2 regions of the Hydrogenophaga sp. T66 genome follow, and region 1 is predicted to be linked to the other one. Evidence: predicted binding sites of a transcription regulator. Region 1 holds the regulator's gene; the other holds the start of a gene.
The links. Region 1 encodes FNR, which switches genes on or off when oxygen is low (the NO sensors DNR and NnrR bind a similar motif). Its sites were predicted from a motif close to TTGATNNNNATCAA; they were not measured.
Positions count from the first base shown of each region.

Region 2: clpB (ATP-dependent chaperone ClpB) is a predicted target of FNR. The motif match lies at 1,585-1,598, and genes of this name have one in related genera.

Region 1 is NZ_JBXVVX010000001.1:1,141,526-1,144,923, reverse strand. Features, by position in the region: gene AC2D80_RS05375 (sulfite exporter TauE/SafE family protein) at 1-339, opposite strand, end outside; gene hemN (oxygen-independent coproporphyrinogen III oxidase) at 360-1,739, opposite strand; gene fnr (fumarate/nitrate reduction transcriptional regulator Fnr) at 1,873-2,592, shown strand; gene AC2D80_RS05360 (hypothetical protein) at 2,570-2,827, opposite strand; gene AC2D80_RS05355 (nitrogen fixation protein FixH) at 2,829-3,125, opposite strand; gene ccoG (cytochrome c oxidase accessory protein CcoG) at 3,146-3,398, opposite strand, start outside.
Region 2 is NZ_JBXVVX010000001.1:1,714,483-1,717,880, forward strand. Features, by position in the region: gene clpB (ATP-dependent chaperone ClpB) at 1-1,492, opposite strand, end outside; gene AC2D80_RS07875 (molybdenum cofactor biosynthesis protein MoaE) at 1,624-2,100, opposite strand; gene AC2D80_RS07880 (MoaD/ThiS family protein) at 2,127-2,378, opposite strand; gene AC2D80_RS07885 (molybdopterin molybdotransferase MoeA) at 2,375-3,398, opposite strand, start outside.

The DNA of each region.
Region 1 (3,398 bases):
GACGCCCTGCCCCAGGCCATCGATCCACGCCGGTTGCCGCGCCTGCCACAGCAACACCGCCCCGAGCAGGAGCGCCGCCACGTGGAACATCGTCCACACCGGACGCAGCACCGCGGTCTGCGCCCCAAGCCATGCCAAGGCTTCCACCGAACCCGCCGCCACGCCACCCAGCGCGGCATAGCCCCCCAGCCGGCTGGCCTGGAACGCCAGCAGCGCGCGGGTGGTGCGCGGCGCACCGGCCTTCGCAATCCCCGCGCACGCCGCGCCGCACATGGCCACGCAGTGCGGACCGCCGACCACACCCATGAACAAGGCGGTGAGAGCGAGCGAGGTCTGCATGGTGTCGCGGGCGCGGGCGGTCAGATGATGCGGGAGAAGCGCGCCCGGTCCTGGTCCACCTGCAGGTGGCGGTCGAACACCATGGCGATCGCCCGCACGAGGTACCAGCCGCGCGGCGTGACCTGCACGCCGTGGTCGCTGAGCTTGACCAGACCGGCCTGCTCCAGTTCGCGCAGCTGCTCCAGCTCCCGCGCGAAGTAAGACTTGCAATCGATCAAGTGACCCAGCTCGATCGACTCGAACAGCAACTCGCCCTGGCACATCAGCGACATGATCACGGAGCGGCGCAACAGATCGTCGCGCGTGAGCGCGAGACCGCGCACGATCGGCAGGCGACCCTGGTCGAGCAGATCGCGGTAGTCGTCGAGCGACTTCGCGTTCTGGCTGTAGGTGGCCCCGATGCGCCCGATCGCCGACACGCCGAGCGCGATGAGATCGCAATCGGGCTGGGTGCTGTAGCCCTGGAAGTTGCGGTGCAGCCGGCCCTGGCGTTTGGCCACGGCCAGCGCGTCGGTGGGCAGGGCGAAATGGTCCATGCCCACGTAGACATAACCCGCATCGCCCAGCGCGTCGAGTGACTGGCTGAGCATGGCGAGCTTGTCGCCCGGGCTGGGCAACTCGGCGGCGACGATGCGCCGCTGGGGCTTGAAGCGCGACGGCAGGTGGGCGTAGGCGTACAGGGCCACCCGGTCGGGCCGCAAGCGGTTGATCTGCTCCAGCGTGCGGGCGAAGCTCTCGGGCGTCTGCAGCGGCAGGCCGTAGATGAGATCGACGTTGACCGATTCGAAGCCGATGTGGCGGGCGTCCTGCACCAGGGCAAACACCTGCTCGGGCGGCTGAATGCGGTGGACCGCCTTTTGCACCGCCGGATCGAAGTCCTGCACGCCGAAGCTCAGGCGGTTGAAGCCCAGCCGATGCAGCGCCTGCAGGCGCTCGGTCGTGACCGTGCGCGGGTCGACCTCGACCGAGTACTCGCCGCCCGGCACGAACGCAAAGTGCCGCTTGAGCATGTGCATCAGGTCTTCGAGCTCGCCGTCGCTGAGGAAGGTGGGCGTACCGCCGCCCAGGTGCAACTGAGAGACCGACTGACCCGCGCCGAGGTGCTGCACCTGCAGCTCGACCTCGCGCGACAGGTAGCGCAGGTACTCCGCGGCGCGCTCATGGTGCTTGGTGATCACCTTGTTGCACGCGCAGTAGTAACACACCGACTCGCAGAAGGGGATGTGCACGTAGATCGACAGCGGCAGCGACATCGAACCCGCGCGGCGCTGCTCCAGCGCCTGCACGTAATCGCGCTCGCCAAAGGCTTCGACAAAACGGTCGGCGGTGGGGTAGGACGTGTAGCGCGGTCCGGGGACATCAAAACGCTGCAGCAGGTCGTCGGGAATGGCGTGGCTCAAGGCTTTCTCCGGTGTGGCTGCCACTGTGACGCAGCCACTGACGCGCTCCCTTGACGCGGATCAAGTCATGGGCATTTGACGCCGCCCCCACCGGTGGGGGTATCCTCGGGGGTGGAACATCTGTCTGCCGACCATGGACGCCCACGCCATCAAAGTCGCCTGCTCGAGTTGCAACCTGCGCGAGCTGTGCCTGCCCATGGGGCTCAACCCCGATGAAATGACCAAGCTCGACCGCGTGGTCTCCACGCGCAAGCGCGTCAAGCGCGGTTCATCGCTGTTCAACGCGGGCGACCCGTTCACCTCGCTGTATGCCGTGCGTTCGGGGTTCTTCAAGACGACCATCACCACGCCGGACGGCCGCGACCAGGTCACCGGCTTTCAGATGACGGGCGAAATCATTGGCCTGGACGGCATCGTCCACGACCGCCACTCCTGCGACGCGATTGCGCTGGAGGACGCCGAGGTCTGCGTGATGCCCTTCGATCAGGTGGAGCAACTCTCGCGCGAGTTCACCACGCTGCAGCACCACGTCCACAAGATCATGAGCCGGGAAATCGTGCGCGACCACAGCGTGATGCTGCTGTTGGGCAGCATGCGTGCCGAAGAGCGGCTGGCCGCGTTCCTGCTCAATCTCGTGCAGCGCCTGCACGCGCGCGGCTTTTCGCAGTCCGAGTTCAACCTGCGCATGACGCGCGAGGAAATCGGCAGCTACCTGGGCATGAAGCTCGAAACCGTGAGCCGCACGTTCTCGAAGTTTGTCGAGGACGGGATCATCGAAGTCAAGCAGCGCTACGTGCACATCAAGGACACCGAAGCGCTCAAGCGCATCGTCAATCCGCAGACCTGCGCGTGAGGGGTTCGTCCGGCGCGGGCGTGTTCATCAGCAGCGCCGTCAGGCCACAGGCCACCAGACACAAGCCCCAGAAGACGAAGAAGGCCAGGGTGTAAACCGCCTGCGCCGACAACGGAAGCGGCTCACCGCCCCAGTGCAGCTCGCCGGGATCGACGAGGGCGAACACCACCATCTCCAGCAGGCCCGCCACCAGAAAGGCCGGCCAGCCAATGCCCATCCACAGCCGGGCATTCACCTCACCGCTCCGCCGGCACCACGGGCGACGCTGCGTGGTTGCGCGCCTGGTGGGCCGGCTGCAGGCGCAGCAGGGCCGCCTCGCGCTCGCCGGGCGGCAGGCGGCGTGCAGCCTCCAGCTCCGCCGAGTAAGCCGCCTTGTCCAACACCGGATCGGCGTGCTTCACCGCGATCACGCCGGTGGCGATGCAGGCCACCACCACGGCGGCCGGCCCCCCGACCACCAGCCACATCGCTTTCACGCGCCACCAGGGTTCGGCTGGGGCGATGGCGGGGGTCAGGGCGTTGGTGTTGCTCATGGATGGCTCCTGAAAGCCGCTCAACGCGGCACGATGAAAGTCGAGGCTTCGCGCACGCTCAGGCGTTCGTCGCCATCGGCGCGGATGTCAAACGAGATGGGGTGCGAGCCAGTGGCGGCCACACCGGGCGGGATCTGCACGCGCACGGCGGTTGAGCGCAACTCGGTGGGCAACACCTCGACCGGCGTGGCCGGATCGATGGCGATCCCCGGCAGACCCTCGACGCTCACCCGCAGGCGCTGCGTCTGTTCGGTCGCGTTCATGATCTGCAGC
Region 2 (3,398 bases), 570 kb from region 1:
GCTCGGCGACCTTGTTGAAATCGCCCTTGCGCTTGAACGACTCGATCTCCAGCTTCACGCGGTCCATCTCCTCGCGCACCGTGCCCGAGGTCTGGACCGAGGCCTTTTCGGCGGTCCAGATCTCCTCGAGGTCCTGGTACTCGCGCTGCAGCTTCACCAGCTCGTCCTCGATGAGCGCCAGGCGTTTCTGTGAGGCCTCGTCGGTCTCCTTTTTCACCGCCTCGCGCTCGATCTTGAGCTGGATCATGCGGCGGTCGAGCTTGTCCATGGCCTCGGGCTTGGAGTCGAGCTCGATCTTGATCTTGGCAGCGGCCTCGTCGATCAGGTCAATCGCCTTGTCGGGGAGGAAACGGTCGGTGATGTAGCGGTGGCTCAGCTCGGCCGCAGCCACGATGGCCGGGTCGGTGATGTCCACGTTGTGGTGCTTCTCGTAGCGTTCCTGCAAGCCACGCAGGATGGCGATCGTGGCTTCGACGCTGGGCTCATCGACCAGCACCTTCTGGAAGCGGCGCTCCAGCGCGGCGTCCTTCTCGATGTACTTGCGGTACTCGTCGAGCGTGGTGGCACCGATGCAATGCAGCTCGCCGCGCGCCAGCGCCGGCTTGAGCATGTTGCCCGCGTCGATGGCGCCCTCGGCCTTGCCGGCGCCGACCATGGTGTGGATCTCGTCGATGAACAGGATGATGCGGCCCTCGTCCTGCGAAACCTCCTTGAGCACCGCCTTCAGCCGTTCCTCAAACTCGCCGCGGTACTTCGCCCCGGCCAGCAGACCGGCCATGTCGAGCACCAGCACGCGCTTGCCCTTCAGGCTGTCGGGCACCTCGCCGGCCACGATGCGCTGCGCCAGCCCTTCCACGATGGCCGTCTTGCCCACACCCGGCTCGCCGATCAGCACCGGGTTGTTCTTGCTGCGCCGCTGCAGCACCTGGATCGCGCGGCGGATTTCGTCGTCGCGGCCGATCACCGGATCGAGCTTGCCCTGACGGGCGCGCTCCGTGAGGTCGAGCGTGTATTTCTTCAGGGCCTCGCGCTGCCCTTCGGCCTCTGGCGTATTGACCGACTCGCCGCCGCGCACCGCCGCGATCGCCGCCTCCAGGCTCTGGCGCGACAGGCCATGTTCGTTGGCCAGCCGCCCCAGATCGCCCTTGTGGTCGGCCACGGCCAGCAGGAACAGCTCGCTGGCGATGTACGCATCGCCCCGCTTGAGCGCTTCCTTTTCGGCCGCCTGCAGCAGGCGGGCGAGGTCCTGGCCGACCGTCACGTCCTGGCCTTGCACCTGAGGCAGCTTCTTCATGGCCGCCTCGGCGGCCGTGCTCAGGCCCTTGACGTTGACGCCGGCGCGCTGAAGCAGAGGCGCCGCCCCGTCGGTTTGCCGCAGCAAAGCCAGCAGCACGTGCACCGGCTCGATGTAGGCGTGGTCGTTGGCCAGCGCCAGGCTCTGGGCGTCGCCCAGGGCTTGTTGCAGCGCGGTGGTGAGTTTGTCGAGTCGCATGGGATGAATCCTCCGATGCGGTCAACGATGGGGCCGGCGCATGGTTTTTTCAAGGCCAGCGCGCCGCGGCGCATGCCCGAAACGCCGCGCGCTTGATCCGCGTCAAGCCCGCCAGGCGGCGGGGCAGCCGGTCAGCCGGCGTTGCCGGCCTGGATGCCCCAGCGGGCCAGGGCCGCATCGTCGCTGACCCGGGCATCGACCCAACGCGCGCCGGCCGGTGTGTCTTCCTTCTTCCAGAACGGCGCCTGGGTCTTGAGGTAATCCATCAGGAACTCGCAGGCCTGGAAGCTTTGGCCGCGGTGGGCCGAGGTCACGACCACGAGCACGATCTGATCGAGCGGCTGCAGCAGACCCACGCGATGGATCACCCGGGCGCCCAGGATGTCGAAGCGGCGGAAGGCCTCGTCGATCATGGCCTCGATGGCCTTCTCCGTCATGCCCGGGTAGTGTTCGAGCTCCATGGCACTGACGGTTTGACCGTCGTTGCGGTCACGCACGGTGCCCACAAAGCTGCACACCGCACCCACGCCGCGATCCTGCGCGCGCAATCGGGCCACCTCGTCGCTGAGGTCGAAATCGGCGGTCTGGATGGTGACGCGGGCGGTCATGGCAAGCTCCAAACGGGTACAGGGGCTCAACCGCCGGTCACGGGCGGGAAGAAGGCCACCTCGGCGCCGGCGGGCAAGGGCGTGGCTTCGTCGGCCATGGTCTGGTTGAGCGAGACCCGCACCGCCCGGCCGCGGGCAAGCGCCTCGGCGTGGGGGCCGCCGCGGGCAATCAGCTCGTCGCGCAGGCCGCCGAGGGTGGTCGCGCGGGTGGTCCAGGTTTCATGGCCGGTGCCCACGGCCTCGCGGATGGCGGCGAAATAGCGCAGCTGGATGTTCATGCGAGAAGGTCGCTCAAGGCAATGACGTTCACGGCGTCGCCGGGGGCAATGGTGCGGCCGGACGGGTTGTCCACCAACCCATCGGCCCAGACCACGGAGGTGAGCACGCCGGAACTCTGGTTGGGAAACAGGTCCACGCCGCCGCTGGCGTTGCGCCGCACGCGCAGAAACTCGCGGCGCTTGTCCGCCCGCGGCAGCGCAAAATCGGCCCGCAGCGGTACCGCCGGCGGCAGTCCCAGCACCGCCGTGTCCAGCACCCCCTGCAGCCGCAGCAACACCGGCCGAACGAGCAGCAAGAAGGTCACGTAGCTCGACACCGGATTGCCTGGCAGACCGATGAAATGGCTGACGGAGCCGGCGGCGGCCCCGGCACCCGCATCCCGGCGCACGGTGCCATAGGCAAACGGCTTGCCGGGCTTCATGGCGATCTGCCACAAATCGAGCGAGCCCAGCGCCTGCACGGCGGGCTTGATGTGGTCTTCCTCGCCCACGGAGACGCCCCCGCTGGTGAGGATGAGATCGTGGTGGTCGGCCGCGGTCTTCAGCGCGGCGAGGGTGGCGTCTCGCCGGTCGGGCACGATGCCCAGGTCGCTCACCTCGCAGCCGAAACGGTGCAACAGCTCGCGCAGGAAAAACCGGTTGCTGTTGTAGATGGCGCCGGGCTTCATCGCCTCGGGCGGCACCTCACCCGGCATCACCAGCTCATCGCCGGTCGAAAACAGCGCCACGCGCGGGCGGCGGGCGACCGTGACGTGCGACTGTCCCAGGCTGGCGGCAAGGCCGAGGCTGGACGCCTGCAGGCGGTGGCCGCGCGGCAGGATCACGCTGCCGCGCTGCACGTCCTCGCCAGCCCGGCGGACCCACTGGCCCAGCGTGGGCACGGCATCGATGTGCACCGCGTGCAGGTCGCCGCCGACCTCGCGCGTGTCTTCCTGCATCACGACCGCGTCGGCACCGGCGGGCAGCGGCGCGCCGGTGAAGATCCGCGCGCAGGTGCCGGGCTCCAGCGGCTGGCCGGCG